2 regions of the Micrococcus sp. NPDC078436 genome follow, and region 2 is predicted to be linked to the other one. Evidence: riboswitches for the same ligand, from Rfam matches in the RefSeq annotation. Region 2 holds a riboswitch; the other holds the start of a gene.
The links. A riboswitch is a leader RNA that binds a small molecule or an ion and turns the genes downstream of it on or off. The one in region 2 is predicted to bind thiamine pyrophosphate.
Positions count from the first base shown of each region.

Region 1: it holds a riboswitch for thiamine pyrophosphate, as region 2 does, so the genes downstream of both, AB0302_RS02705 (thiamine ABC transporter substrate-binding protein) here and thiC (phosphomethylpyrimidine synthase ThiC) in region 2, are expected to answer to the same signal.

Region 1 covers NZ_JBFBLX010000003.1:11,570-27,486, reverse strand. The annotation lists gene AB0302_RS02725 (bifunctional proline dehydrogenase/L-glutamate gamma-semialdehyde dehydrogenase) at 1-159, opposite strand, end outside; gene AB0302_RS02720 (acyl-CoA thioesterase) at 261-839, opposite strand; gene AB0302_RS02715 (agmatine deiminase family protein) at 895-1,968, shown strand; gene AB0302_RS02710 (AI-2E family transporter) at 1,862-3,259, opposite strand; TPP riboswitch at 3,305-3,410, shown strand; gene AB0302_RS02705 (thiamine ABC transporter substrate-binding protein) at 3,471-4,613, shown strand; gene AB0302_RS02700 (iron ABC transporter permease) at 4,721-6,364, shown strand; gene AB0302_RS02695 (ABC transporter ATP-binding protein) at 6,469-7,128, shown strand; gene AB0302_RS02690 (TetR family transcriptional regulator) at 7,139-7,657, shown strand; gene AB0302_RS02685 (ribonuclease H family protein) at 7,939-9,393, shown strand; gene AB0302_RS02680 (alanine/glycine:cation symporter family protein) at 9,439-10,935, shown strand; gene AB0302_RS02675 (hypothetical protein) at 11,013-11,378, shown strand; gene AB0302_RS02670 (APC family permease) at 11,508-12,800, opposite strand; gene AB0302_RS02665 (hypothetical protein) at 13,028-13,222, shown strand; gene AB0302_RS02660 (fatty acyl-CoA synthetase) at 13,265-14,857, shown strand; gene AB0302_RS02655 (acyl-CoA dehydrogenase family protein) at 14,857-15,917, shown strand, end outside.
Region 2 covers NZ_JBFBLX010000001.1:134,134-149,198, reverse strand. The annotation lists gene AB0302_RS00685 (thiamine phosphate synthase) at 14-727, shown strand; gene thiD (bifunctional hydroxymethylpyrimidine kinase/phosphomethylpyrimidine kinase) at 915-1,778, opposite strand; TPP riboswitch at 1,852-1,963, shown strand; gene thiC (phosphomethylpyrimidine synthase ThiC) at 1,962-3,818, shown strand; gene AB0302_RS00670 (DNA-3-methyladenine glycosylase I) at 3,993-4,703, shown strand; gene AB0302_RS00665 (NAD-dependent succinate-semialdehyde dehydrogenase) at 4,778-6,196, shown strand; gene putP (sodium/proline symporter PutP) at 6,316-7,944, opposite strand; gene hrpA (ATP-dependent RNA helicase HrpA) at 8,106-12,305, shown strand; gene AB0302_RS00650 (HIT family protein) at 12,328-12,756, opposite strand; gene AB0302_RS00645 (sulfurtransferase) at 12,815-13,780, opposite strand; gene AB0302_RS00640 (transcriptional repressor) at 13,973-14,401, shown strand; gene AB0302_RS00635 (ABC transporter ATP-binding protein) at 14,414-15,065, opposite strand, start outside.

The sequences.
Region 1 (15,917 bases), on a different contig from region 2:
GAAGTCGGCCTCGTGGCCGCGCGCGTCCTCGAGCCAGGCGCGCACCTGCTCGACCGCCTCGTCGGCGAGGTCCTGCAGGTCGGCGGGGTCGGGGATGCCGCCCGTCGCCTCGAGGAGTGCATCGGTCTCGTGCGGGGCGGCGGCGCGGCTCTCTTCCATGCCTCCACCCTGTCTGTCCGGGGGGCTCCGGCGCAAACGCGGGGACGCCGGGTGACCCGGGCCCCGGAGGCGGGCCCGAGGCGGCAGGCGCGGCCGCGGGCTCAGCGGTGGTCCGCGCCGGCCCGCCAGGCGTGGGGCAGGGGGGTGCGCGCGGAGGGCAGCGCGACGTCGGCACGCCAGCCGTGGAGCCACTCGGGAACCGTGGGCTCGGCGCTCAGGTCGTGGCCCGCCTCGGCGAGGGCGGCGCGGACGACGTCGTTGGTCACCGGCGTGCCGTCCTTCGCGCGCAGGCGCGTGCAGATGAAGGCGCGCACCGCCACGTCCCCGTCCACGACGACGCGCTGCTCGAACCACACGGCCCGCTCGTCCAGGCCGATGCACTTCGTCTCGATGCTGAAGGCCTGGCCCAGCGTCACGGAGCGGCGGAAGGCGACCTGCTCGGCCTGGACCACGGGCGTCCATCCCCGGCGCTGGAATGCGCTCATGACGCCGGCGCGGGCCATGAGGTCGAAGCGGCCGAGGTCGAAGAGGCCGAAGTACTGGCCGTTGTTGATGTGCCACGCGATGTCCACGTCCGTGGGCAGGGCGCGCAGGGGCAGCGAGGCCGCGTCCCACACTCCGAGGCGGGGGCGGCGGCGGGCCCGGGCGAGGACCCAGAGGGTGCGCAGGAGCAGGTGCATGGGCACACCCTATGCTCGGTGGGGACCGCATCCCACCCCCAGGAGACGCCCCGGCATGGCCCAGCACCCCGACGCCCTCGATCGGCCGGAGCGCGTCTGGCTCGCCCTGCCGCCCCGCCACCCCTCGGCCGCGCTGCTGGAGGAGACCCGCGACGCGATCGCCGGGCTCGCGGAGACCCTCACCGAGGCGGCCGACGTCGCCGTCCTCGTGGACCCCGAGGACCGTGCGGCGGCCGCGCGCCTGCTCCCCGGCGCGGTCGAGCAGCTCCCGGTCCCCCTCGACACCCCCCTGGTCGGCCGCACCGGCCCCACGTTCCTGCCCGCCGGCGAGGCCGTGCACTGGCGCCTGGACCCGCGCTCCCGGCACCCCGACGTCGGCGTGCACCGCGACGCCGCGGTGGGCGGCGCGATCGCCCGCGCCGCCGGGCTCCCCGTGCGCACCCCGCTGCTGGCCGCCTCCCGCGACTCGTGGGTGACGGACGGGGCGGGCACCGCCGTGGTCGACGCCGGCGCCGTGCTGGCCCCGGAGGTCAACCCGGGCTGGAGCGCCGCCCAGGCGGAGGCCGAGCTCACGGGCCTGCTGGGCGTCACGCGCGTGGTCTGGACCGCCCTGCCCCGGCGTCCGGGGAGCGGGCCTTTCGGCGGACCGGGCCACCTCGGCGGCTGGATGCGCTTCGTCGAGCCGGGGCGGCTGGCGGTGCACTGGCGTGCCGACCGGTTCCACCCCGAGCACGCGGTCGGCGCGGCCGCGCTGCGCGGACTCGAGGGCACGCCGGACGCGGCAGGCCGTGCGCTGCGCGTGCGCACCGTGCCCGGGGGCGCGCTGCCCGAGGCCTACGACCCCGCCGAGCAGGGGGTGCGCTCGCTCGTGGACGCCGTCCCGATGGGCGGGCACGTGCTGCGGCCGGCGTTCGAGGACGCGCCGACGGAGGAGGCGGCCACGGCGCTCACGGCCGAGCTGCACCCGGGACGGCGTCAGCTGCGCTTCCCGGCGCCTCCCCTGCTGCGCCTGGCCGGCTCCCTCACCGACCTGGTGCTGGTGCAGCCCCGTCCGCAGGACCGGCCACGGGATCCGGGGCCGGACTCAGCGGCGGCCCCGCATCCTCCGGCCGCTCCCCCACGCCGCTGACCCCGGCGGGGCGCTGCCCCCGCTTGGCGCGCCGGGCCTCCGCGGGGCTCAGGCCCACGCTCACCCCGCGCGCCTCCTCGCGCGTGTGGCTGCCCTCCTCCGCGGAGGAGCCGCCGCGCAGCCGGGCCAGAAGGGTGGACTGCCTCCGCTCCATGCCCTTCAGGTCCGAGGCGATCAGCGAGTTGATCCACCGTGCGTTCGGATCGGCGTCGATCAGGATGGCCTTGGCCAGCAGGGTGCAGGGGAGCGCGAGGATCGCACCGAGCGGGCCGAGGACCCACGCCCAGAACAGCAGGGAGAGGAAGCTGACGGTGGGGATCACGCCGATCGCGTCCCCGGCCACCTTGGGCTGGATGATGGACTGCAGCACGAAGTTGAGCACCGAGTAGCTGATGACGACGCCGAGGAAGGCGGGCCAGCCGCCCTCCGCGAGGCCCAGGATGGCCGGCGGGATCAGGCCGATGATGAAGCCGATGTTGGGCACGTAGTTGGTGAGGAAGCTCAGCACGCCCCACACGAGGGCCATCGGCACGCCGATCACCAGGAGCGCCACGACGTCCAGGACGGCCACGATCAGCCCGAACACGGTGGTCACCACCCAGTACCGGCGCACGCCGCCCGCGAAGTCCATGAGCGCCTGGCCGAACTCCCGGCGGGCCGAGCTCAGCAGCTGGACGCGGCGCTCCACGGCCATGGAGTCCATGGCCAGGAAGAACATCCCCATGACCACGGTGATCAGCAGGCCCACCACCGCGTAGACGTTGGACGCGATGGCGGTCAGGGCGGTGACGGCGGCGCCCGTGACCTGCTTGATGTCCACGGCCTGCAGCTGCGCGTTCACCATGTCCGGGGTGAGCCCCTGGGAGGACAGCCACGCCGAGACGTCCTGCATGATCGCCTGGAACCGCCCCGCGTACTCGGGCAGGGAGCTCACCAGCTCGAGCCCGGACCAGAAGATCAGCCCCACGAACACGGCCAGCACGGTGACCACGAGGAGCACCGTGGCCGTGGCCCCGAGGACGGGGTGCACGCCGCGCTCGATCAGCCAGCGCTGCAGGGGGTAGGCCACGATCACGAGGTTCAGCCCGAGGAAGACGGGCGCGATGATGGAGGAGATGCCCTGCAGGAACTGCACGAGCACCACGAGGCCCGCGAGCGTCAGCACGATCACGAGCATGCGCGGCCACATCCGGTGCGGCCTGCGGATGTCCCAGTCGGAGGCCGGCGTCGCCGGGGCGACCTGGGGGGCGGGGGCGGGTCCGGCCGGCGCGGCCTCGTCGGGGGTGCTCACGCGTGCAGTCTAAGGTCGGCGCGGACGCGATAGGCTGGCTCCAGTCCACATCGACAGGGGAGCGCCGCAGCGGCGCTGAGAGTGCGGTCCGCCGCAGACCCTCGAACCTGCTCCGGCTCGCACCGGCGAAGGAAGTCGAGACCCTTTCCCGGGGCGTCCGCATGCCGCGGGCCCGCCCCCGGCCCCTCCCGCCGCGCAGGAGGAGACCCGCATGACCCGCACCGCCACCGAGCACGCCCGCCGCCCGCGCACCGCCGCGCTGGCGGCCCTCTCCGTCGCCGCCCTCGCCCTCACGGGCTGCTCGCTCTCCGGCCAGGGGGGCTCCGGCTCCTCCTCCGCGGCGGGCTCCGCGGACGCCGCAGCCGCGGCCACCACGTCCGGCTCCGCCGCCTCCGGCTCCGACTCCGCGGGCGGTGGCAAGACCGTCACGATCATGACCCATGACTCCTTCGCGCTGCCCGAGGAGCTCATCGCCCGGTTCGAGCAGGAGTCGGGCCACCAGCTCTCCACCACCGCCCCGGGCGACGCCGGCTCCGTGGTCAACCAGCTGCTGCTCGCCAAGGACCACCCCACGGTGGACGGCGTGTACGGCATCGAGGACCACTCCACGCACCGGCTCATCGACGAGGGCGTGGTGGCCGAGTACACCCCCGCGAACCTGCCCGAGTCCGCGAAGGACCGCGTGGTCGAGGGCCGGATGATCCCCGTGGACCAGGGCCAGGTGTGCCTCAACGTGGACACCCCGTGGTTCGAGGCGGAGGGGATGGAGGTCCCCGACTCCCTCGAGGACGTCACCGACCCCCAGTACGCGACGCTGACGGTGCTCACCAGCCCCGTGACCTCCTCCCCCGGCCTCGCCCTCCTGGCCGCCACCAAGGAGGAGTTCGGCGACGACTGGAGGGGCTGGTGGGAGAAGGCCCTCGACGGCGGCGCCAAGGTGGACGCCTCGTGGTCGGACGCGTACTACACCGACTTCTCCGGCGGCGAGGGCAAGGGCGAGTACCCGATCGTGCTCTCCTACTCCTCCTCCCCCGCGTTCGCCCCGGCCACGGACGTCCTGGAGGCCTCCTGCACCCCGCAGACGGAGTACGCCGGCGTCGTCGAGGGCGCGAAGAACCCCGAGGGCGCGCAGGCGTTCATCGACTTCCTCCTCTCCGAGGACGTGCAGAAGGCGCTGCCGGAGTCCATGTACATGTACCCGATCGACGAGTCCGTGGAGCTGCCCGCCGAGTGGGCCGAGAACGCCCCCCTCGCCGAGGACCCCATCTCCCCGGATCCGAAGGCCGTGGACGCCGAGCGCGAGGAGCTGCTCAAGGAGTGGACCGCGCTGCACGAGGAGCACGCCGGGAAGTGACCTCTCAGGTCCCCGGCCCGCCCGCGCTCGCCGAGCCCGTCCTCGCGCCCCCGGGTCGCCCCGCGGGCGGACGGCGACGGCGCCGCACGCGGGCCGGCGGGGACGGGATCGGCGCGTGGTGGCTGCTCGCCGCCGTCGTGCCGCTCGCGTTCCTGGCGGTGTTCTTCGCGTGGCCCGTGGCGGCCATGCTGTGGCGCGGCGTGTCCGCGGACGGCGCACTGGACCTCACCGCGTTCGGCGAGGTCCTCGCCCGCGAGCGCACATGGCGGATCCTCGGGCAGACCCTGGGGATGGCGGCGGCCGGCACGGTGGCCGCCCTCCTGCTCGGGCTGCCGGCCGCACTCGTGCTGCACCGCCGGGCGTTCCCGGGCCGCGCGCTGCTGCGCGCGGTGGTGACGGTCCCGTTCGTGCTGCCCACCGTCGTCGTGGGCGTGGCGTTCCGCGCCGTGCTGGCCCCCGGCGGGCCGCTGGGGTGGACGGGCCTGGACCAGTCCACCGCCGCCGTCGTGCTGGCCCTCGTGTTCTTCAACGTCTCCGTGGTGGTGCGCCAGGTGGGCGCGCTGTGGGCGTCGCTGGACCCGCGGCAGGAGGAGGCCGCGCGCACCCTCGGGGCCTCGCCCTGGCGCGCGTTCCGCACCGTGACCCTCCCGCAGCTGGCGCCCGCCGTGGCCAGCTCGGCCGCACTCGTGTTCCTCTTCTGCTCCTCGGCGTTCGGGATCGTCCAGACCCTGGGCCGGCCGGGCTACGGCACCCTCGAGTCCGAGATCTGGGTGCAGACCTCGGTGTACCTGGACCTGCGGGTGGCCGCGGTGTTCTCCACGCTGCAGTTCCTGGTGGTCATGGCCGCCGTCGGGATCTCCGGGGCCACCGCGGCGCGGAGCGTGCGCGCCCTGCGCCTGCGGGACGCCCCGCTGCGCCGCCTCACCCGCGCGGACGCGCTGCCCGTGGCCGCCACGCTGGCCACCGCGGCGCTCGTGCTGCTGCCGCTGGGCACCCTCGTGCTCCGCTCCTTCCACTCGAGCCAGGGGTGGGGGCTGCGCAACTACACCCTGCTGGCCACGAGCTCGGGGGCCGGCTTCGCCGGCGGCACCACGCCCCTGGAGGCGCTGGACCACTCGTGGCGCACCGCCGTGGACGCCACGCTCCTCACCCTGCTCGCCGGCGTGCCGCTCGCGCTCCTGCTCACGCGGCCCGTGCGCTCGGCGCTCGCCCGGCGGGCCCAGCGCTGGCTCGACGGCGCCGTCCTGCTGCCCCTCGGCGTCTCCGCCGTGACGGTGGGCTTCGGGTTCGTCGTCTCCCTGCGGGCGCAGGCCCCGGACCTGGCCGCCTCGGGACTGCTCGTGCCGCTCGCGCAGGCGGTGGTGGCGCTGCCCCTCGTGGTGCGCTCGCTCGTGCCCGTGCTGGCCTCCGTCGACCCGCGGCTGCGGGAGGCCGCCCGCACACTCGGGGCGGGGCCGCTGCGCGTGCTGGCCACGGTGGACGGGCCGTTCCTGGCGCGTGGGCTGGGGCTGGCGGCGGGGTTCGCGTTCGCGGTGTCCCTCGGTGAGTTCGGGGCCACGAGCTTCCTCGCCAGCCCGGACCGACCCACGCTGCCCGTGCTGATCGTGCGGCTGCTCGGCCGGCCGGGCGCGGACAACTACGGGATGGCGCTCGCCGCGGCCACGGTACTGGCCGTGCTGAGCGCCGCGATCATGCTGGTGTGCGAGAGGCTGCGTCCCCGGGGCGCGGCGGGAGCGGGAGGCGCGTGGTGAGCACGGCGGAGGGGCGCACGCCCCACCCAGGGAAAGCCAGCGGTGCGGCGGTCTGCCACGACGGCGGCGGCACGCCAGGCGCGCCCGCCGGGGCGGGGGTGCGCGTGAGCGGCCTGAGCGTGGCCTACCCCGACGGTGCGGTGCCGGTGCGCGGCGTGGACCTCACGCTCGCGCCCGGCGAGATCGTGGCCCTCGTGGGCGCCTCCGGCTCGGGCAAGTCCACGGTGCTGCGCGGCATCGCGGGCCTGGAGGACGTGGTGGCCGGGTCCGTGGAGATCGGGGGGCAGGACGTGACCTCCGTGCCCACCCACCGGCGCGGCGTGGGCATGGTGTTCCAGGACGGACAGCTCTTCCCCCACCGCACCGTGGCCCGCAACGTGGGCTACGGGCTCGAGGCAGCCGGGTGGGACCGGGCGCACCGGCGCGCCCGGGTGGCGGAGCTGCTGGCACTCGTCGGGCTCGCGGAACTGGCGGACCGGCCGGTGCAGAGCCTCTCCGGCGGCCAGGCGCAGCGCGTGGCCCTGGCCCGCTCGCTGGCCCCCTCCCCCCGCGTCCTCCTGCTGGACGAGCCGCTCTCCGCCCTGGACGCGGACCTGCGCGAACGCCTCGCCGTGCAGATCCGCGAGGTGCTGCGGGCGGCCGGGGTGACCGCCGTCGTGGTGACCCACGACCTCTCGGAGGCCGCCGTCATGGCCGACCGCACCGTGCGCCTGGGGGTGTCCGGGACCCACGACGACGGGCGCCCCGGCACGGGTCCGGGGTAGCCTCGGGCGCATGACCCCGCCCCCTGCCGCCGCCTCCGCCCGGGGCCGGCTGACCGCCGAGGACGTGGTGGACGCCGCCGTCGGCATCCTGCAGGACTTCGGCATGGGCGACCTCTCCATGCGCCGTGTGGCCGCCGTGCTCGGCGTGCAGGCCTCCGCCCTGTACTGGCACGTGCCGGACAAGCAGACCCTGCTCGCCCGGGTCGCGGACCGGATCGTCGCCGAGATCGGTGACACGGTGCGCGCCCGGCGGATCGGCGACGTCGCCGGGCGGGCCGCCGTGGCGGAGCAGGTGCTGCTGCGCCACCGGGACGGCACGGACGTGGTGCTCTCGGCGCTCGCGCTCGGCCTCGGCGGCGGGGCGCTGCACACGCTCCTGACCGAGGCGGCCGACTCCCCGGAGGAGGGCGAGCGGGCCCTCGCGCTGCTGCTCGGCACGGTCTCGCTGCGCCAGCAGCGCTCCCAGGCGCAGGCCCTCGGCGTGGTCACGGGACCGGACTTCCAGGGGCTTCGCCGCAACGTCCTCTGAGGCCCGGAGGGGTGCCGTGCAGGGAAGGTCGACCCCCGGCATTCGGCGGGCTCTGCGACGTCGATCAGGGGGCTCCGGATCTCCACGGGGCGCGGAATCCCTCCGCCCTGACGGAACGCAACGTTCCGCAGACCTCCCCAGCACCGGATCTGCTCCCTACAGTGGAGGGTGACAGATGACGAGCTACGCCCTCGGCGTCGGCTCACAGTTCCACCCGACGCGCTCGCCGAGTCCGGCACGAATTCTCGGTGAGACCCCTTCGACCCGCCGGATTGCCACTCATGGGAGCCAGGAAGAACCACCCGCGCGAGGCCATGCACCGCCCCGTGCACATCGACGCAGACGCCGCGATCCCCGCGGCGCTGCTCGACGTGTCCTGGGCGTTCCACGGCCCCGCGGCCCACCGCGCCGGCGCGCCGGTCCGGGACGGGGCCTTCCTGCGGGTGGGCCCGGTCGGCTCGGGCAGTTCGACCGCGAAGAGGTCGGACCACGCCGGACCGGTCAAGCCGAACACCTCCGCGCATGCCCGCTCCTCCGCGCCGCGGGGCCGACTGCGTCCCCTCCACCTCGTCCCGGCCAGCCGCCCCCGCCCCCCGCGGCCGGCGCCGCCCCGCGTCCGCGTCCGTCAGGACGGGGTGCGCGTCGTGGCCCATCCGCTGGCCATGCTCCCCGGCGTCACCCACGGGCCCTCCCTGCGCCTGGACCTGCATCCCGTGCCGGACGGGATCGTGTACGTCATCCGCACCCTGGAGCTGCGCGAGCTCGGCGACGACGACAAGGGGCCCGTGCAGACCGGACTGATCACCGCGCCACGGCTCAACCGCTTCTGGGACACCGTGCTGCACGACCTCCCCGCGGGCCGCCCGGTGATCGTGCGCCTCCGCTCGGATCGGGAGGCCGACCTCCTGACGCTGCTGCGCATGCTCGCCCCCACGGACGTGCCGGTCGTCTCCTACCGCCTGGACGAGTCCCCCGTGGGCTCGCAGCGCTCCAGCTACCTGCTGCCGGACGTGGACGCGGACCGCGTGATGCAGCTCGGGGCGGAGCGGATCGCCCTCGAGGACCTGCGCGCCCAGGAGGCCGAGGATTCCGCGGGGCGCCGCTCGGGGCAGGTGTTCCTCTCCCGGCGCCGCGCGGACCGCTTCATCCGGCGCACCCTGCCGCGCCTGCACCACAGCCTCGCGTTCACGGATCCCGCCGACCTCACGGACGTGTACGTGGACGGGTCCCTGCTGCGCGGCACCCGCACGGGAGGGGCGGCCGCCGTCGCCCGCGACCGGATGTGGGCCGCCCATCCGCTGCAGGGGGCCACCCTGCCGCTCGAGGTGGAGCTCGAGGGCCTCGTGCTGGGACACCTGATGGCGGCCTGGGGCGCCCCTCCGGGGGGCGAGGTGACCATCCACTCGGACTCCCGGGCGGCCCTGGCGCTGCTGCGCGAGGCCCACCGCGAGCGCCTGACCCTGGGCGGCGCGCGCGGCGAGCGCATCCGCCGCTCCCTGCGCCGGCTCCTGGCGGCCGTGGACCTCAGCCAGGCCGCCGGCGTCCACGTGAACACCACGTGGGTGAAGGGCCACGCCGGCCTCGAGGGCAACGAGTTCGCCGACGCCCTGGCCCGCTCGGCCGCGCGCAACACGGCCGCCGGCGTCTCCGAGGGGGACCTGCACCGCCGCCTGGAGCACATCGTGCGGCTGCGCTACGCGATGTACGCGGAGACCTGGAACAGCGACTGCGCCTGAGCGCGGCGGGCCGTGCCCGCCCGGCGCAGCACGTAGCCTGGGCGCATGGATCAGATCACCGAGGCCATCGCCGCCTTCAACAACGTCTACTGGTATGTCGTGATGGCGCTGCTGGCCGTGGCAGGCGTGTGGTTCACCATCCGGACGGTCGGCGTGCAGGTGCGCATGCTCCCGGAGATGCTGCGCTCGGTCACGGCGGGATCCTCCACGGGGCCCGGCGACGACGGCGTCTCCCCGTTCCGGGCCTTCACCATCTCCGCGGCCTCCCGCGTGGGCACCGGCAACGTGGCGGGCGTGGCCATCGCGATCGTGCTCGGCGGACCCGGCGCCGTGTTCTGGATGTGGCTGCTGGCGCTCCTCGGCGGCGCCACCGCGTTCGTCGAGTCCACGCTGGCCCAGCTCTACAAGCAGAAGGGCTCGGAGGGGTTCTTCGGCGGGCCCGCCTACTACATCCGTGACGGCCTGCGCTCGAAGTGGCTCGCCATGGTATTCGCCGTGGCGATCACGTTCACCTACGGGTTCGTGTTCAACGCCGTGCAGTCCAACTCGATCTCCGAGTCCGTGCAGGCCAACTGGGGCCAGTCCATCACCACGGCGTGGATCGTGGGCGTGGGGCTGGCCGTCCTCACCGGCCTCGTGATCTTCGGCGGCGTGCGCCGCCTCTCCACGGTCACCAACGTGGTGGTCCCCATCATGGCCGTCTTCTACATCATCCTGGCGATCATCGTGATCATCGTGAACATCACGGAGGTCCCGGCGATGTTCCTGCACATCGTGCGCCACGCGTTCGGCATGGAGCAGGTGGCGGGCGCCGCCGTCGGCATGGCGATGATCCTGCACGGCGTGCGCCGCGGCATGTTCTCGAACGAGGCGGGCATGGGCTCGGCCCCGAACGCCGCCGCCACCGCGGCGGTCTCCCACCCGGCGAAGCAGGGCTTCGTGCAGTCCCTCGGCGTCTACTTCGACACCCTGATCGTCTGCACGGCCACCGCGTTCATCATCCTGCTCTCCAACCCGACGTACGGGGACAAGGACGCGCTCGGCATGGTGGTCACCCAGGGGGCGCTCCAGCAGGCCGTGGGCCAGTGGGCGGGCCCCGCGCTGACCGTCATCATCTTCTTCCTGGCCTGGTCCTCCGTGCTGGGCAACACCTACTACGGCGAGGCGAACATCCGCTTCCTGGCCGGCCGCCATGCGGGCGGCGCCATCACCGTGTTCCGCTTCCTCGTGCTGCTGTGCGTGATCGGCGGCGCGCTCGCCAAGGTGGCCCTCGTGTGGGACCTCGCGGACACCTTCGCGGCGATCATGGCCACCATCAACCTCATCGCGATCCTGCCCCTGGGACACCTGGCCGTGAAGCTCCTCAAGGACTACGAGCGCAAGCTCAAGGCCGGGCAGGACCCGCACTTCCACATCTCGGACCTCCCCGAGGCCCGCGGCGTGGCCCTGTGGGGCGCCGAGGACGGCACGGACGTCGCCGGCCGCGATCAGCTGCGCGGCGCCGGCGGGGACTCGCTCTCCGCAGGCAGCCACCGCGCCTGAACCGGCGCGCCCGCGAGCACTGGACGCGTCCGGGGGGCGTCGGCCTAGGTTGGGCTCAACAGATCGGCCGCGCTCCCGTGGCCGGCACGACGTCCCAGGAGGACATCACCATGGGCATCCTCTCCAGCCTCACCGGTTCGCTCGGCGGCACGCAGCAGCGTGGCCGCGGCCGCTCCACCCGTGCGTCCTTCGGCCGCCCCGGCCCGGGCCAGTCCGGTGTCGGCCGCACCAACGGCCGGTCGGGTGCGTCCCACGGCATGCTCACGGCGCTGGGCGGCCTGGCCCTGAGCCAGCTGGCGCGCCGGGCCGGCGGCGCGGCCGGTCGCCGCGGCTACGCCCCCACGACGCGTCGGGGCACCCCGCGCGGCGGCGGCCTGCTGGGCTCGCTGCTCGGCGGCACCACCGGTCGACGCACCACGCGCCGTGGCCCGCTGGGCTTCTGAGCGGTTCCTCCCACCGCACGCAGGAAGGGGCGGTCACCTCGTCCGAGGTGGCCGCCCCTTCCTGCGTGCGGGGTCCGGACGGGTCGGGCCACCCAGGCCCTCGGCGGGTGGGGCGTTCCCGGGCCTGTCTCAGGCGTTCCGGCGCCGGTGGTTCGCCATGGCGAACACCGCGAGGAGAGCCGCCACGACGAGGAACGGGATGCCGCCGATCCAGACCTCGGGCTCCACCTGCGTGGCGAGCAGCAGGCAGGAGGCGACGCCGAGGACCGGCAGGAACGCCGGCACGCGGTAGTGGCGGTGCGCCACGGGGTCCTTGCGCAGCACCAGCACGGCCACGTTCACGGCCACGAACACCACGAGCAGCAGGAGCACCATGATGCCCGCGAGCAGCTCGAGGGTGCCCGTGAGAGCGAGCACCAGCGAGATCGCGGTGGTCACGATGACCGCCACCCACGGGGTCTGCCGGCCCGGGAGGACCTTGCCGAGGAAGGAGGGCAGCAGGCCGTCGCGGGCCATGCCGTAGGTGAGGCGGGAGCTCATGATGCCCGTGAGCAGCGCACCGTTGGCCACGGCCACGAGCGCGATCACGCTGAACACCACGGGCGGGATGATCCCCGCCGCCTGCACCACCTGCAGGAGCGGGGCCGAGGAGGAGGCGAGCTCCGCCGTCGGGACGGCGGCGGAGGCCACGACGCCGACGGCCGCGTAGAGCAGGCCCGCCACCGTGAGCGCGCCGAAGAGGGCGCGGGGGTAGGAGCGCGCGGGGTCACGGGTCTCCTCGGCCACGTTCACGCTGGTCTCGAAGCCGGCGTAGGAGTAGAAGGCGAGCACGGTGCCGGCCAGGACGGCCGCGAACGGGCCGTTCTCCGGGGTGCCGAGCTGCGTGAGTCGGGAGAGGTCCCCGCCGCCGCGGGCGAGCAGGATGGCGCCCAGGACCACCACGAGCACCAGGCCGCCGACCTCGATGACGGTGGCCACGCGGTTCACGCCGAGCGACTCGGCGATGCCGCGGATGTTCAGGGCGGCCAGCAGCGCGAGGAACACGACGACGACGATCGCCGTCGGCCAGTTCACGAACGCGCCGAGATAGTCGCCGGCGAAGCCGAGGGCGAGCGCGCCCACCGAGACGATGCCGGCCGCGAGCATGCAGAAGCCCACGAGGAACCCGACGAACGGGCCGAACGCGCGGGTGGCGTAGTGCGAGGAGCCGCCGGCGCGTGGGTACTTCGTGGCCAGCTCGGCGTAGGAGCCGGCCGTGAGCAGCGCGAGGAGGAGGGCGGCCACGAGCGGCACCCAAACGGCGCCGCCGGAGAGCTTGGCCACGGAGCCGGCGAGGACGTAGACGCCCGCGCCGAGGACGTCGCCCAGGATGAACAGGAAGAGGCTCCACGTGCCGACCTTGCGGGCCAGTGGGCTGCTGATGGCGGGGTCGACGTCGGCGGAGTGAGCGCCGGCGGAGTGCGAAGAGGTCACGGCTCTGCTCTCGTACGGAGGGGGACGCGGGGGTGCCCGCTCACGGTAAGCGGTGGGGAGGGTGTCTGCCCAGGTCAAAGGGGCGGGACGCGGGATCACGCGGATCACCCTTGATTGTTGGATTTCCTAGCATTAGCGTGACGCCCACCACAGGCCGCCCAGAGATCGGACTCCCCATGACTGAGGCCCACATCGTCGACGCCGTCCGCACCCCGGTGGGCCGCCAGGACCTCGACTCGGCCGCGGACGCCGAGGTGCTCCTCGACGGCGTCGACCAGCCGGGGCCGCAGGCCATGCACACCGCGCGCCACGCCTGGCGTGCCGCAGGGCTGTCCGAGGACGTCCCGGGGACGACGGTCGAACGGCTCTGAGCCCCCTCCCTGCCCCTTCCGCTCCACCCCCTGGAGGACACCATGTCGCAGACGACCCCTGACACCCACGCCCGCGGCCCGGCACCTGAGGACACCATCGGCCGCCTCTTCGCCCGTGCCGTCGCCCGCTCCCCCCGCGCCGTGGCCCTGCGGTTCGAGGACCGGGACTGGACCTACGCGCAGCTGCGCGACGGCGTGCACCGCGTGGCCCGCCGGCTGCTCGCCACCGGGATGCCGCAGGGCTCCCGCGTCGCCGCCTACGCGATGAACTCGGACGCCTACGCGGTGCTCTTCCTGGCGTGCGCCACGGCCGGCTACGTGCACGTGCCCGTGAACTTCGCCCTCAAGGGCGGAGAGCTCGCCCATGCCCTCGAGGACTCCGGCGCGGAGCTGCTCGTCACGGACGCCGCGATGCTCGAGCGCGTGGACCAGGTCCGCGCGGAGGGCCGCGTCCCCGCGCTGGGCCGGGTCTGGCCCCTGCTCGCCGCCGCGGACGGCGGGGAGCCCGCCGTCCTGGAGACCGCCCGGGACGAGTCGGCGGACGCGTCCGCGCCGGACGTCGACGTGCAGGCCACCGACCTCGCCCAGCTGCTCTACACCTCCGGCACCACCTCCACCCCCAAGGGCGCCATGATGTCCCACCGGGCGCTCGTGGCGGAGTACCTCTCCGCGATCATCGCGCTGGACTTCACGGCTGAGGACCGTCCCCTGGTGGCCATGCCGCTGTACCACTCGGCCGCGATGCACGTGTTCCTGCTCCCCTACCTGAGCCTCGGCGCCACGGTGCGCCTGCTGTCCGCCCCGGACATCCCCCGGATGCTCGAGCTGGTGGAGACCGAGCACATCGGCTCCCTGTTCCTGGCGCCCACCGTCTGGGTGCCGCTGGCGAACCATCCGGACCTGGCCACGCGCGACCTCTCCTCGCTGCGCAAGGCCCAGTACGGGGCCTCGATCATGCCCGTCACCGTGCTGCAGCGCCTGCGGCAGGCCCAGCCCGGCATCGGCTTCTACAACTGCTTCGGCCAGTCCGAGCTCGGCCCCCTCTGCACCGTGCTGCGTCCCGAGGAGCACGATGCCCGCCCCGCCTCGTGCGGACGCCCCGTGTTCCACGTCGAGGCCCGCGTCATGACGGCGGACGGCGCCCCGGCCAAGCCGGGTGAGCCGGGCGAGATCCAGTACCGCTCCCCGCAGCTGCTCAACGGGTACTGGAACCGCCCCGAGGCCACCGCGGACGCGTTCACCGACGACGGCTGGTTCCGCTCCGGCGACCAGGTCACCCAGGACGCGGCCGGCTACATCCAGGTGGTGGACCGCATCAAGGACGTCATCAACACCGGCGGCGTCCTCGTGGCGCCCCGCGAGGTGGAGGACGCCATCTACGAGCTGGACAAGGTGGCGGAGGTCGCCGTCGTCGGGCTGCCGGACGAACGGTGGATCGAGGCGGTGACCGCCGTCGTGGTGCTCAAGGAGGGCGCGGAGCTGACCGCGGAGACCGTGCGCGCCCACGTGAAGGAACGCCTGGCCGCGTTCAAGGTCCCCAAGCGCGTCGACTTCGTGGCCGAGCTGCCGCGCAACCAGTCCGGCAAGCTGCTCAAGCGCGCCCTGCGCGCCGAACGGACGGCGGGCCAGGGGTGATGCGGCCGACCTATGACGTGACCACCCCCCTGGACGTGGACTACCTGGGGGCCTTCACAGAGGCCACGGACGAGGACCGCGCGCACTGGGACCGCGCTCGCGGTTACGGGCGGGAGGTGCTCGAGCGGATCGACGGGCACTGGGACCGGGCGGAGTACCCGCTGGACCTGGTGGCGCGGGCGGGCGAGCTGGACCTGCTCACCGACGGGCTGGAGGTGCCGGGGCACGCGGTGATGTCCCCGCTGGCCGCGGGCCTGGTGGCGATGGAGATCTCCCGGGCGGACGGCTCCATGGCGGCTGCGGCGGCGGTGCAGGGTGGGCTCGTGCTGCGCGCGCTGGTGCACTGCGCGAGCCCGGAGCAGAAGGAGCGGTACCTCGAGCCGGTGGCGCGTGGCACGCTGCCGGGCGGGTTCGCGCTCACGGAGCCGCTGCACGGCTCGGACTCGGTGTCCCTCGAGACGTCCGCGCGGCCCGACGGCGCCGGCGGCTGGGTGCTGAACGGCGCCAAGAAGTGGATCGGCAACGGCGCCTCCGGCGGCATCACGCTGGTGTGGGCGCGCGACACGGAGGACGGCCAGGTCAAGGGCTTCATCGTGGAGCAGTCCACGCCCGGGTACGAGGCCGAGGCCATCACCGGCAAGGGCGCCCTGCGGGCGATCCACCAGGCGGAGATCTCCCTGACGGACGTGCGGGTGGACGACGACGCACGCCTGCCCCACGTCGCCACGTTCAAGGACGCCGCGCGCGTGCTGGTGGCCACCCGCGTGAACGTGGGGTGGTCCGCGCTGGGCCACGCCTCCAGCATGTTCGAGTCCGCGCTGGCCTACGCGACGCAGCGGGAGCAGTTCGGGAAGCCCCTCGGCGCACACCAGATGGTGCAGGAACGGCTCGCGCAGATGCTGGACGAGGTCACGGGGATGCAGGCCCGCTGTGCGGCGGTCGCGCGGCTGCAGGCGGCCGGGACCCTGCGGGACCAGCAGGCGTCCCTGCTCAAGTACAGCTGCACGCGGGGCGCGCGCCGCGTGGCGCAGATCGCCCGGGACATGCTCGGCGGCAACGG
Region 2 (15,065 bases):
GCAGGGTGGGCGCATGCCGCACCGCCCCGCCGCCCTCGCCACACGCGCCGAGCGCGCCCGCCGCCTCGCGGGCGCCCGCCTGTACGTCTGCACGGACCTCTCCCGCCACGTCCGCGACGACGGCGCCCTCGACGCCGGCGCGTTCGCCGCCTTCGCGGCCGCGTGCTTCCGCGGCGGCGTGGACGCCCTGCAGGTGCGAGACAAGCAGGTCGAGGTGGGCGTCGAGCTCGAGGCCCTGGCGATCGTGGTGGAGCTGGCGCGCGAGCACGGGGCGCTTTCCGCCGCGAACGACCGGGCCGACGTCGCACTCCTGGCCGGCGTGGACGTGTTCCACGCGGGCCAGGACGACCTGACGAGCACGCAGGCGAGGCGCGTGCTCGGCCCCGAGGTGCTGCTCGGGCGGTCCTGCCGCACCGAGGAGCAGGTGCGCGGGGCCGCGGCCGATCCGGAGCTGGACTACTTCTGCACCGGGCCGGTGTGGGAGACGCCGACCAAGCCCGGCCGGGCCGCCGTGGGGCTCGCTCTGCCGCGGTTCGCGGCGGAGATCACCGCCCCCGGCGGCGAGGCGGCGGGACGTGTGTTCTTCGCGATCGGCGGGATCGACGAGGACCGTGTGCCCGCGGTGCTGGGCACGGGCGCCGAGCGGATCGTGGTGGTGCGGGCCGTGACCGGCGCCGACGATCCGGAGGCGGCGACGCGGAGTCTGCGTGCGGCGGTCACGGGCTGACGCTGCCGCGCCCGGGTGGGAGCGGCGCGGCAGCGCCGCGTGGACGACCCCCGCCCTCGCCACGGGGTCATCGACCGTGACCATGACGCGGTCGTGCTCCTGCGTCTCGTCGAGGGGGACCTCCAGGAGCGGCCTCGTCGAACTCCCTGGGTCTGCCCATGGTTCGAGGGGAGCCATTCCAGAACGATCAGTCCCGATCGCCCGCCCCCCGGTCCCGATGGCTGTGGTCGAGCGGGCCGTGCCAGCGGTCGGTGCGCCGGCCGACGTCGAGCCGCTCCCCCGCCGCGATGGCCTCCGCGAGCCACGGCTTGGCCGTGCGCAGGGCGTCCTCCCAGGCCGTCCCGCCCGCGGCGAGCACCGCGAGCGCCGAGGAGAGCGTGCAGCCCGTTCCATGCGTCGACCGGGAGGAGACGCGCGCGCCGCGCACCTCGGTGACCCGGCCTTCGGGGCCGATCACGGCGTCCGGGACCCCTTCCGCGAGGTCCGCGGCATGCCGGAGGTGGCCGCCCTTCAGGACGACCGTCACACCGTGCTCCGCGGCGAGGCCGCGGGCCAGCTCCAGGGCGTCCGCCCACCGCGCGGGGACGTCCGCGCCGGTCAACGCCGCGAGTTCGGGCAGGTTGGGCGTGACGACGTCCACCGCTGCGAGCAGCGGCGCCCACCCGGCGGGCACGGCGGCGTCGGAGAGCGCGTCCCCCGAGCTCGCCACCATCACGGGATCCAGCACGACGCGCGGGGGCCGGACCCGCTCGAGCCAGTCGCGGACGGCATCCCGGAGCTCGGGCGAGCCGAGCATGCCGATCTTCACGGCGTCGAGCCCGATGTCCGCGGCGACCGAGTCCAGCTGGGCGCGGACGACGTCGACGGGCAGCGGATGCACCGCCTGCACGCCCTGCGTGTTCTGCGCCGTGACGGCCGTGATCGCGGTGAGCCCGTAGCCGCCCCACGCCGCGATGGTCTTGAGGTCGGCCTGGATGCCGGCGCCGCCGCCGGAGTCGGAGCCGGCGATGGACAGGACGCGGGGCACGGACCGGCAGTCGGGGGCGCTCATGCGGCCCAGGGTGCCACGTCCGGCGCCCCCGCCGTGCGGTTCGACACACGCGGCCCGGATGGTCTAGCGTCCGTGGCATCCCCACGGGGGCCCCTGGCATGGGGCTGAGATCGGACTGACGCCGTCCGACCACCGTCTGAACCTGTCCGGGTCATGCCGGCGAAGGAAGAAGGAGACACGGCCATGGCCGTTTCCGAGCGCACCGCTCCGCCCACCGCCCCTGCCCCCGCCGAGGCCGCCGCGTCCGAGTCCGCCGAGGCCGGCGCCGCCGTCGTCGCGGAGGAGAACTACCCCACGCACCGCCTGGGCTTCCTCGAGGACCCCGAGCACGGCATCCGCGTGCCGGTGACCCGCGTGCACCAGGACGACTCCCCCGCCGGCACCCCGAACGAGCCGCTCACCGTGTACCGCACCATGGGCCCGGGCGCCGACCCCACCCGCGGCCTTCCGCCCCTGCGCGCGGAGTGGATCCGCACGCGCGGCGACGTCGAGGAGTACGCGGGCCGCGAGCGCGACCTGCTCGACGACGGCCGCTCGGCCGTGCGCCGCGGCGCCTCCACCCAGGAGTGGCAGGGAGAGACGCGCGCACCCCTGCGCTCGGTCGAGGGCCGGCGCGTGACCCAGATGCACTACGCCCGCCGCGGGGAGATCACCCCGGAGATGCGCTACGTCGCCCTGCGCGAGGGCGTGGACGTGGAGCTGGTGCGCTCCGAGGTCGCGGCCGGCCGCGCCATCATCCCGACGAACGTGAACCACCCCGAGTCGGAGCCGATGATCATCGGCAAGGCGTTCGCCGTGAAGGTCAACGCGAACATCGGCAACTCGGCGGTGACGTCGTCGATCGCCGAGGAAGTCTCGAAGCTGCAGTGGGCCACCCGCTGGGGCGCGGACACCGTGATGGACCTGTCCACGGGCGACGACATCCACACCACCCGCGAGTGGATCCTGCGCAACTCCCCGGTGCCGATCGGCACCGTGCCGATCTACCAGGCCCTCGAGAAGGTCGGCGGCGACCACCAGGCCCTGACCTGGGAGATCTTCCGCGACACCGTGATCGAGCAGTGCGAGCAGGGCGTGGACTACATGACCGTGCACGCCGGCGTGCTGCTGCGCCACGTGCCGCTGTCCGCGGACCGCGTCACCGGCATCGTCTCCCGCGGCGGCTCGATCATGGCCGGCTGGTGCCTGGGCCACCACAAGGAGAACTTCCTCTACGAGCACTACGACGAGCTCTGCGAGATCTTCGCGCGCTACGACGTCGCGTTCTCCCTGGGCGACGGCCTGCGGCCGGGTTCCGTGGCGGACGCCAACGACGCCGCCCAGTTCGCCGAGCTCGACACGCTGGCCGAGCTGACGGAGCGGGCGTGGGCGTACGACGTCCAGGTCATGGTGGAGGGCCCCGGCCACATCCCGCTGCACCTGGTGCGGGAGAACGTGGAGCGCCAGCAGGAGCTGTGCAAGGGGGCCCCGTTCTACACGCTCGGCCCCCTCGTCACGGACATCGCCCCGGCGTACGACCACATCACCTCGGCCATCGGCGCCACGGAGATCGCCCGCTACGGCACGGCGATGCTCTGCTACGTCACGCCCAAGGAGCACCTGGGCCTGCCGAACCGCGACGACGTGAAGACGGGCGTGATCACCTACAAGATCGCGGCGCACGCCGCCGACGTCGCCAAGGGACACCCGGGCGCCCGCGACCGCGACGACGCGCTGTCCAAGGCCCGCTTCGAGTTCCGCTGGCGCGATCAGTTCGGCCTGGGCCTAGATCCGCAGCTCGCCGAGGAGTACCACGACGAGACGCTGCCCGCCGAGCCGGCCAAGACCGCGCACTTCTGCTCGATGTGCGGGCCGAAGTTCTGCTCGATGCGCATCAGCCAGGACATCCGCTCCGAGTTCGGCACGGCCTCGGACCAGGCGCGGATCGCGGAGGCGGGCATGGCGGCGAAGTCGCAGGAGTTCCTGTCCCAGGGCGGCTCCGTGTACCTGCCCCAGCCGACCGTGCGCTCGGGCGGGGAGCCGGTGCCCGCGGCGGAGTGAGTGCCGGCGCGGGGGCGGCCCGGCCGTCCTGACCGCCCTGGCGGCGTGCGCGAGAGCACCGCCTGGTCCACGTGCTGCGCCGCCGCTCCTGCACCGGCGCCCGCACCGGGGAGCGCGTCCACCGGCGGCCTCCCCGGCTGACGACCCGTGCCATCGCTCCCCTAGCCTGGCCGCATGGACACCGACACCACGCACGGGACCCGGACTCCCCCCGGCGCCGAGTCCCCCGCCCTGGTCATCGGCGACGGCGGCCGGGCCCGTCCCGCCTGGGCCGCCGCCGACCCCCTGCTGCGCGCCTACTACGACGAGGAGTGGGGCGTCCCCGTCACGGACGAGGCGGGCGTGTTCGAGCGGCTCGTCCTCGAGGCGTTCCAGGCGGGCCTGAGCTGGCGGACGGTCCTGGCGAAGCGGCCCCGCTTCCGCGAGGCCTTCGTCGGCTTCGACCCGGACGCGGTCGCGGCCTTCCGCGAGGGCGACGTCGCGCGGCTCATGTCGGACGCCGGCATCATCCGCAACCGGGCGAAGATCCTCGCGGCCGTCGCCACGGCGCGGGCCGTCGTCGACATGCGGGCGGACGAGTTCACGCCCCTGCACGCCGCCTCGCCGGGGGCCGGCCCCGGATGGCAGGGCGAGGGCGACCGTCCCGTGCGGGGCGTCGCCGGGCTGGTCTGGTCCCATCAGCCCGCCGAGTCCCCGCGCCCGGAGACGCCGGCGGACATCCCGTCCACCTCGGACGAGTCCCGCGCCCTGGCGAAGGAGCTCAAGCGGCGCGGTGCGCGGTTCGTCGGTCCGACGACATGCTTCGCCCTGATGGAGGCGGTCGGCGTGGTGGACACCCACCTGCTCGGCTCCTGGCGAAGGGGCGCGTCCGGCGTCTGGGGCTGAGCGGAGGAGAGGAGGCAGGATGGCAGGAGAACCCGACGTCGCGGTGCGGCGCCGGCCTCGATGAAGGAGTCAGCATGACCGCGTCCCAGACCGCCTCCACCACGTATCGCACGATCAACCCGGCCACCGGGGAGCTCGTCCAGGAGTTCGAGCCCGCCACGGACCAGCAGGTCGCCGAGGCCCTCGACGCGAGCCAGGCCGCCTACGAGTCCTGGTCCGCGAAGACCGTGGCCGAGCGCGCGGCCGTGGTGAAGCGCATCGCCGAGCTGCTCGCCGAGCGTGCGAAGGACATCGCGACGCTCATCACCACGGAGATGGGCAAAGCCCTCGGCGGGGCCGTGGGAGAGGTCCGCTACAGCGCCCAGATCTTCGCCTACTACGCGGACGGCGCGGAGGAGATGCTCGCGGACGAGCCCGTCAAGGACTTCTCCGGTCAGGAGGCGTTCATCCAGAAGCTGCCGCTCGGCCCCCTGCTGGGGATCATGCCTTGGAACTTCCCCGTGTACCAGGTGGCCCGCTTCGCCGCACCGAACCTGGTCCTCGGCAACACCATCCTGCTCAAGCACGCCGAGATCAACCCCCAGACCGCTCAGCTCCTCGAGGACCTGTTCCGGGAGGCCGGACTGCCGGAGGGCGTGTACCAGAACCTCTTCGCCACCCACGATCAGGTCTCCACGATCATCGCGGACCCGCGGGTGCAGGGCGTGTCCCTCACCGGCTCGGAGCGCGCCGGCGCGGCGGTGGGCGAACAGGCCGGCCGCCACCTCAAGAAGTGCGTGCTGGAGCTCGGCGGCTCCGATCCGTACATCGTGCTCTCCACGCCGGATGTCCGCGCCGCCGCGCGTGACGCCCTGCGGACCCGCCTGGGCAACTGGGGCCAGGCCTGCAACTCCAACAAGCGCATGATCGTGATGGACGACATCTACGAGGAGTTCGTCGCCGAGCTCGTGGCCGAGGCCCGCAAGCTCGTCCCGGGCGACCCCGCGTCGCGTGACGCGGGCATCTACGGCCCCCTGTCCTCCGAGTCCGCGGCGGACGGCCTCGCGGAGCAGGTCGCGGCGGCCCGCGCGGGCGGTGCCACCGTGCACGTGGGCGGCGAGCGCGTGGCGGGTCCGTCCGGCGGCGGCTTCTACGTCTCCCCGGCCGTCATCACGGATGTGGAGAAGGACAACCGCGTGTTCCGCGAGGAGCTCTTCGGCCCTGCGGCCGTCGTCTACAAGGTGTCCTCCGCCGAGGAGGCGGTCGCCCTGGCCAACGACTCGCAGTACGGCCTGGGCGGCGCCGTGTTCTCCACCGACCTCGAGGAGGCGAAGGGCGTGGCCGATCGCCTCGCCGTGGGCATGGCGAACGTGAACCAGTACGCCCCGGCCGGCCCGAACCTGCCGTTCGGCGGCGTCAAGCGCTCGGGCTTCGGCCGGGAGCTCGGCCCGCACGCCGTGGACGAGTTCGCCAACAAGCGCCTCTACACGGTGCAGGGTCCGCTTCAGGGCTGACCCTCACCGGCCGGGAAGATCCTCATGCCCGCAGGCTCTCGAACGCGCCGAGGGCGGGGCACCGGCCATGCACACGGCATGGCGGGCGCCCCGCCCTCGGCGGAACGGTCAGCGAGAGGTCAGGCGGTCGGCGCGGCGGTGGAGCCGGCCGGGCCGCTGTTCGCCACGGCCGGACCGGAGCCGGTGACCGGCTCGCGGCCCTGCACGATGTCGATCGCGCCGGTGAACTCACGCTCGATGTGCGCCTGGACGTGGCGCGAGCGCTGGGTGAACAGCGAGACGAGGACGCCCGCGATCAGCGCGGCGACGAAGCCGGGCAGGAGCTCGTAGAGGCCGAACCAGCTCCACGTGTCCGCGGAGGCCTCGGACCAGGACCACGCCACGGCGGCGCCGACGACCATGGCGGCCATCGCGCCCCACGAGGTGAACTTCTCCCAGTACAGGGCGAGCAGGATCACGGGGCCGAACGCGGCGCCGAAGCCGGCCCACGCGAAGGACACGAGGTCGAGCACGGAGGAGTCCGGGTTCAGCGCGAGCAGGCCGGCGATCAGGGCGATCACGAGCACACCGAGGCGGCCCATCCACAGCAGCGTCTTCGGGGAGGCGGTGCGCCCGCCCACCTTGAACAGGTCCTCCACGAGAGCGGAGGAGCACACCACGAGCTGCGAGGACAGGGTGGACATGACGGCGGCGAGCACGGCCGCCAGCACGAGGCCCGCGATGAACGGGTGGAACATGATGGAGGAGAGCACGAGGAACACGGTCTCCGGGTCGGCGAGCGTGGTGCCCGGGTTGGCCTGGAAGTACGCGATGCCCACGAGCGCGGTGAGGACGGCGCCGAACACGGAGAGCGTCATCCACGTGATGCCCACGCGCCGGGCGACGGTCGCATCCTGGGCGGTGCGCAGCGCCATGAAGCGCACGATGATGTGCGGCTGGCCGAAGTAGCCGAGGCCCCACGCGAGCGAGGAGAGGACGCCGATCAGTGTCGCGTTGGCGAACAGCGAGAAGTGGTCCACGGGGTCACCGGCCGCCGCCGAGGCGGCATCGGCGGCACGCAGGCCCTCCACGACGGCGTCCCAGCCGCCCATGGAGATGATCACGACGATCGGCACGATCACCAGCGCGAGGAACATGAGGATGCCCTGGGCCACGTCGGTCAGGGATGCGCCCAGGAAGCCGCCGAAGAGGGTGTACAGCACGGTGATGCCGGCCACCACGATCATGCCGGTGAGGTAGTTGATGCTGATGCCCTCGGCGTAGAGCGAGTCCGGCCCGAAGGTCGACTCGATGAACTTGCCGCCGGCCACCATGCCGGAGGACACGTAGAACGTGAAGAAGACGAGGATGATGAGGCCGGCCACGATGCGCAGGATGTGCGTGCGGTCCTTGAAGCGGTTCTCCAGGAAGGAGGGGATCGTCACGGAGTTTCCGGAGACTTCGGTGTAGGAGCGCAGGCGCGGGGCCACGACCTTCCAGTTCACCCAGGCGCCGACGACGAGGCCGACGGCCATCCAGCCCTCGACGAGGCCGGCGGCATAGATGGCGCCGGGCAGGCCCATGAGCAGCCAGCCGGACATGTCCGAGGCGCCGGCGGAGAGAGCGGCCACCGAGGGCTTCATGTTTCGCCCGGCCAGGAGGTAATCGTCCAGGTCGGAGTTCTGTTTCGAGGCGTACAGGCCGATCGCCACCATGGCGGCGAAGTACAAGCCGATTGCCAATAACAAATAGATCGTGTTCATGTCCATTATTCCAGAGTTCCACAGATCGTCCCTGAACCCCAGCCGAAAGTCCGTGTGACAGAATGCCCGGCTCACGGCGATGACGAGGCCCACACCCGCGGGGACGTCATCCCTCCGCGGCGAACACCCCGCGCGGCGCCGACCGGCCTCCGTAGACTGGTCCGGCCATGACCGACTCCTCACGCCCCGGGACCCCCGACGCCGCCCCCACCGCGCCCGTCGACGCCCCCGGCAGCACCCCCACCTCCCCCGCCCCGCGCGAGCTCTCCTTCCCCGAGCACCTGCCGGTGGCGGAGCGCCGCGAGGAGATCATGGCGGCCATCCGCGACCACCAGGTGGTGATCGTCGCGGGCGAGACCGGCTCCGGCAAGACGACCCAGCTGCCCAAGATGTGCCTGGCCCTGGGCCTCGGGGACGCCGGGACGATCGGCCACACCCAGCCCCGCCGCCTCGCCGCCCGCTCGGTGGCCGAGCGCATCGCCGAGGAGATCGGCGAGCCGATCGGCCAGACGGTCGGCTACCAGGTGCGCTTCACGGCGCAGACCTCCAAGCAGACCCGGGTCAAGGTCATGACGGACGGCATCCTGCTGGCCGAGATCCCCCACGATCCGCTCCTGAAGCGCTATTCGGTGATCATCATCGATGAGGCGCACGAGCGCAGCCTCAACATCGACTTCCTCCTGGGCTACCTCCGGCAGCTGCTGCCGCAGCGCCCGGACCTGAAGGTGATCATCACCTCGGCCACGATCGACCCCGAGTCGTTCGCGCGTCACTTCGGCCGACCCGCCACGGACGCCGAGCGCGCCGAGCGCGTGGCGGACGGGGTGCCGGAGGAGCAGGCCGACGTCGTCCCCGCCCCGGTCATCGAGGTCTCGGGCCGCACGTTCCCGGTCGAGATCCGCTACCGGCCGCTCACCGACGAGCCCTCCCCCGACGATCCCGACGACGACGCCGACGACGCCGCGGAGACGCGTGACCCCCTCGACGCGATCGGCGATGCCGTCCTTGAGCTGGCCGCGGAGCCGACCGGGGACATCCTCGTGTTCCTGCCCGGCGAGCGGGAGATCCGCGACGCCGCGGACCACCTGGCCGGCGTCGTCGCAGGCTCGAAGCGCCTCGCCGGGACAGAGATCCTGCCCCTGTTCGGCCGCCTCTCGATGGCCGAGCAGCACCGCGTGTTCGGCCGCGCGGCGTCCGGGGTGCGCCGGCGGATCGTGCTGGCCACCAACGTCGCCGAGACCTCGCTGACGGTGCCGGGCATCAAGTACGTGATCGACACGGGCACGGCCCGCATCTCCCGCTACTCGAACCGCACGAAGGTGCAGCGTCTGCCGATCGAGCGCGTGTCCCAGGCGAGCGCCAACCAGCGCTCGGGGCGCTCGGGCCGCACGAGCGACGGCATCGCGATCCGCCTGTACTCGCAGGAGGACTTCCTCTCCCGCCCCGAGTTCACCGACCCGGAGATCCTGCGCACCTCGCTGGCCTCCGTCATCCTCCAGATGATGTCCCTCGGCGTCGCGCGGACGCCCGCGGACGTGAAGGACTTCCCCTTCCTCCAGCCCCCGGACGGCCGCCAGGTCACCGACGGCGCCACCGCACTCACCGAACTCGGCGCGCTCGCCGCCAAGGCGGGGACCATCACGCCGATCGGGCGCCGGCTGGCCCGCCTGCCCGTGGACCCGCGCCTGGGCCGCATGATCCTGGAGTCGGGCGAGCGCGGCTGCGTGCGGGAGGTCATGGTGATTGCCGCCGCGCTCACCATCCAGGACCCCCGGGAGCGCCCCACCGAGCAGCGCGAGGCGGCGGACGAGATGCACCGCCGGTTCGCGGACGAGAACTCGGACTTCTCCGCGATCCTCCGTCTGTGGGCCTACCTGCGAGAGCAGCAGAAGGAGCTCTCCGGCTCGCAGTTCCGCAAGATGTGCCGCCGCGAGCACCTGAACTGGCTGCGCGTGCACGAGTGGCAGGACCTCGTCCAGCAGCTGCGCCAGATCGCCAAGGACGTGGGCGTCACGGTCCAGGCCGGTCCCGTGGACCCGGTGGGCCAGCACGAGGCCGTGCACAAGTCGCTGCTGACGGGCCTGCTCTCGCAGATCGGCTCCTACGACGAGCGCCGCCGCGAGTACGCGGGCGCGCGGGGCACCCGGTTCGCCGTGTTCCCCGGCTCCGCGCTGTTCAAGAAGCGCCACCCGTTCATCATGGCGGCCGAGCTCGTGGAGACCTCCCGCCTGTGGGCCCGCTCCGTCGCCCGGATCGAGCCGGAGTGGGCCGAGGAGGTGGCGGGCGACCTGGTGAAGCGCACGTACAACGAGCCGCACTGGTCGCGCCGCGCCGGCTCCGTCGTCGCGCAGGAGAAGGTCACGCTCTTCGGCGTCACCCTCGTGCCGGACCGCTCCGTGCGCTTCGGTCGCATCGACCCGGGGCTCTCCCGCGAGCTCTTCATCCGCCACGCCCTCGTGGAGGGCGACTGGCGCACACGCCACCACTTCTTCGCCCGCAACCGCCGCGCCCTCGAGGAGGTCGAGGCCCTCGAGACGCGCCTGCGCCGCCGCGACCTGCGCGTGGGCGACGAGGACCTCTTCGCCTTCTACGACGCGCGGGTCCCCGCGAACGTCGTCTCCGAGCGCCACTTCGACGCATGGTGGAAGAAGGCGCGCCAGGAGCAGCCGGACCTGCTGGACCTCGACGTGGACGCCCTCCTCACGCAGGACGCCGCGGACCTCGACACGGACGCGTTCCCCACGACCTTCCGCTATCCGCTGCTCGGCGGCGACGTGGACCTCGACCTCGAGTACACGTTCGACCCCACGGGCGCCTCCGGCACGGACGGCGTCACGGTGGCCGTCCCGGTCCTCCTCCTGAACCAGGTGGCCCCGAGCCCGTTCGCGTGGCTCGTGCCCGGTCTGCGCGTGGAGCTCGTCACGGCGCTCATCAAGGCCCTCCCCAAGGCCGTGCGCAGGAACCTCGTGCCCGCCCCGGACGTGGCCCGGCAGCTCGTGGCCGACCTCGCAGAGCACGCGGACCCGCTCACGGACGACCTGCCCGCGGCGCTCTCGGCCGCCGTGCGCCGGGTCCGCGGGATCGTGGTGGAGCCGGAGGTCTGGGCGCCCGACGCGGTGCCCCCGCACCTGCGGATGGACTACCGCGTGGTGGACGCCCGCGGCGCCGTCATGGGCGCCGGCCAGGACCTCCCCGCCCTCCAGTCTCGCCTCTCCCAGGCGAACCGCTCGGCCATCGCGGCCCGCCTGGCCGGCACGGACGACTCCGCGAACGCGCGCCCGGGACCCCGCCAGGACGGCCGGGGCTCGGATCGTGGGGGCGCCGACGGTCGCGACGGCGGCCGGGGACGCCGCGGGCAGGGGAAGGACCGTCAGGGTGCCGAGTCCTCCACCCAGGCGGCGGGTCACGGGGACGGTGGGCCGTCGTCGACCGCGCCCGACGCCGGCCGTGCCGCCCCCGCGTTCGCGGAGCGGCATGGACTGACCACGTGGAGCGTGGGCACCGTGCCCCGCAAGATCACCACGGAGGCGGGCGGCCGCGGCCCCGCGATCACGGGCTACCCCGCACTCGTCCCCGAGACGACGCCGGAGGGCCGCCCCGCGGCGGGGCTCACCGTGGCCCGCTCGGCCGAGGACCAGGCCGCGTGGCACCGCGCCGGCGTGATCCGGCTCCTGCTGGCCGCCCTTCCCAGCCCGCAGCGCTACGTGCTGGACCACCTCGACAACCGGGAGAAGCTCGCGTTCACGCAGAACCCGCACGGCTCGGTGGACTCGCTCGTGGCGGACTGCACGCAGGCCGCTGTGGACCGGCTCGTCGGCCCGGAGCTCCCGTTCGGCGAGGCCGAGTTCCGGGCGCTGTTCGACCGGGTCCGCGCCGACCTCATCGACACCGTGTTCGCGGTCACGAAGCTCGTGGAGCAGGTGCTCTCCCGCGCCGCGGAGGTGCGCCGCCGGCTCAAGGGCTCCGTCTCCCTCGCGACGGCGCCGGCGAAGTCGGACGTCAAGGCCCACCTCGAGCAGCTCGTGTTCCCCGGCTTCGCGGCCACCACGGGGTGGGAGCAGCTGCAGCACCTGCCCCGCTACGTGCAGGGCATGCTGACGCGCCTGGACCGCCTCGACGCCGGCGGGCACCTGCAGCGCGACGGCCAGGCCATGGCGGTGGTCCAGCGCCTCGAGGACGACTTCGACGCCGCCGTGGCCGCGCACCGCGCCCGCTTCGCCGGCACTCCCGTGCCGGCGGAGCTCGAGCGCGTGCGCTGGCTCATCGAGGAGCTGCGCGTCTCCTTCTTCGCCCAGGAGCTGGGCACGGCCGTGTCCGTCTCGGAGAAGCGGGTGCGCCAGGCACTGGCCGCCGCCGCCCGGGCCTGAGGCCCGGACGGCACCGGCGGCGTCAGTCCTGCGGGACGGCGGCGGTGTGGCCGGCCGAGCGCAGTCCGTCGCGGATGCGCCGCGCGGCCTCCTCGAGGTCCTTCGGCTCGGGCGAGTTGTCCACGCGGGCCATGTCGTAGTCGTCCATGGAGTTGGACGGCCACACGTGCACGTGCAGGTGCGGGATCTCGTAGCCGGCCACCATCAGGCCGGCGCGCTGCGCACCGAACGCATCCACCTGCGCGCGGCCGATCCGCTGTGCGACCTGCATGAGGTGGGCGAGGAGCCCGGGATCGGCGTCGACCCACTGGTCCACCTCCTCGCGGGGCACCACGAGCGTGTGCCCCTGGGCCAGGGGGCCCGCCGAGAGGAAGGCGACGCACTGCTCGTCCTGCCAGACGAAGCGGGCGGGGAGCTCTCCGGCGATGATGCGGGTGAAGACGCTGGTCATGGGGTGTCCTTCCGGATCTGCGGGGTGGGCGGGCGCACGGCCCGCCGAGGGTCCGCCCTCAGTGTCCGTCAGGAGAGGCCCCCACGGCCACCGGCCGGGCCAGATCGTGGACCCATGAGGACCAGGAGCCGGGGAAGAGCGCCGCCCCGGGATGGCCCGCCACGGTCATCGCGAGGACCTGATGGGCGGCCGTGACGCCGGATCCGCAGTAGACGGCCACCCGGACGTCGTCCCGCACCCCGGCCGCCGCGAAGCGCGCCGCGAGCTGCTCGGGCGGCAGGAGGCGACCGTCGGGGCGGAGGTTCTGCGCGGTCGGCAGACTGTGGGCGCCGGGGATGTGGCCGGCCATCGGATCGAGGGGCTCGACCTCTCCGCGATACCGTTCGGCGGCGCGGGCGTCGAGGAGCAGGCCGCGCTCGGCGATCTCCTCGGCGCCGGCGGCGTCCACCACGGGCATGCGGCCCCACTGGATGGTCGCCGAGCCCGGCGTGGGGATCACCTCGCCCGACTGCAGCGGCAGTCCGGCCTCTCGCCACGCATCCAGCCCGCCGTCGAGCAGCAGCACGTGGGGCAGCCCCCCGTGGCGCAGCAGCCACCAGGCGCGCGCGGCGGCGAGGCCGCCGATGTCGTCGTACACGACCACGGTGTCGCCGTCGTCGATCCCCCACATGCGCACCGTCTCCGCGAAGTCCGCCGGATCCGGCAGCGGGTGACGGCCCTCCAGGGTCCCGGGCGGGCCGGCGAGCCGGCTCGGCAGGGCCACGTAGACGGCGCCGGGCAGGTGGCCGTGGAGATAGCCCTCATGGTCGGTCGCACCGCTGCCGAGCTCGTAGCGGATGTCGAGGAGCACGAGGCGCCGCGGTGCGGGGGCGTCGGCCTGCACGTAGGCGGGGACGGCCGGGACGGGCTCCGCCTCCATCGCGGGCGCCAGTCGGAGCCAGCCGGCCAGCACGTCCACCGTGACGACGGACGCCGCGGAGGCGGGGCGGATCGGGGCCGGGGCGTCGGAGGGAAGGGTGTGCACCCGCACACCATACGTGACGGTCCGTAACGCTCACCGCGCGGCGGACGCCCCGCGACGCGCCCCGTGTGCCCGGGGCACCACGCCGGATCCGGCCCCGCTGATAGCCTGGGACGAGTGCCCAGGAGCCGGTCATCGGCTCCGCGAAGCCCCCCGGGACCGTTCGGATCCGGCCGCGGAAGGAGGACCGTCAGCGTGACCAGCACCGCTCCCGACCCCCGCGCCGGACGCGTGCGCGCCACCCGCCAGAAGGCGGCTGTGGACCGTGCCCTGGACGAGCTCGAGGACTTCGTCAGTGCCCAGGAGCTCCACGCCCACCTCAAGGACGCCGGCGAGCGCGTCTCCCTCGCCACCGTGTACCGCACGCTGCAGCAGCAGCTCGAGGACGGCACCGTGGACGTCCTCCGGCGCGAGGACGGCGAGTCCGTGTACCGCCGGTGCGCCGCGCAGGGCCATCACCACCACCTCGTGTGCCGCTCGTGCGGGGCCACCGTGGAGCTCACGGCCCCGCCCGTCGAGCGGTGGGCGGCCGCCGTCGCCGCCGTGCACGGGTTCACGGCCACGGACCACACCGTGGAGATCACCGGCCTCTGCGCCGCGTGCACGGCGGCCGCGGCGGGCTGAGCCCCTGGGCGCCTAGCGGTGCTCAGGCCCCCCGGCGGGGTCGTCCAGATGCCCGAACACGGGCCGGTGGAGCGCGCCGCGCCCGTAGACCCGCTCGAGGTTCTCCTCCGTGAGCACGTGGGCGGGCACGCCCGAGGCGACCACGCGTCCGCCCATGAGGACCACATGGTCCGCCGCGGCCGCCTCGTCGAGGTCGTGGGTCGTGAACACCACGGAGACCCCCTCGTGCGGCTGCTCGTGGATCAGGTCGTCGATCGTGCGGGCCGAGACCAGGTCGAGGCCGGTGACCGGCTCGTCCAGCATGAGCACGTCATGCTCCTGGGCCAGACCCTGTGCGACGTACACGCGCTGCCGCTGGCCGCCGGAGAGCTGGTCGAGGTGCCGCGCCGCCAGGTCCGTGACCCGCATGCGCTCCATCGCCGCGTCCACCGCGGCCCGGTCGGCGGCCCTCAGGCGTCCGAACCAGCCGAGGGACGGGTACCGGCCCATGGTGACCACGTCCCGCACCGTGAGCGGGACGCCCTGCGGGAACTGGAGGGACTGCATCACGAAGGCGGTGCGGCGGGCCCGCTCGGCGGCGGGCTCGCCGAGCACGTGCACGGTGCCCGCCGCGGGCTCGAGCACTCCCGCGAGCGCCGCCAGGAGGGTGGACTTGCCGGAGCCG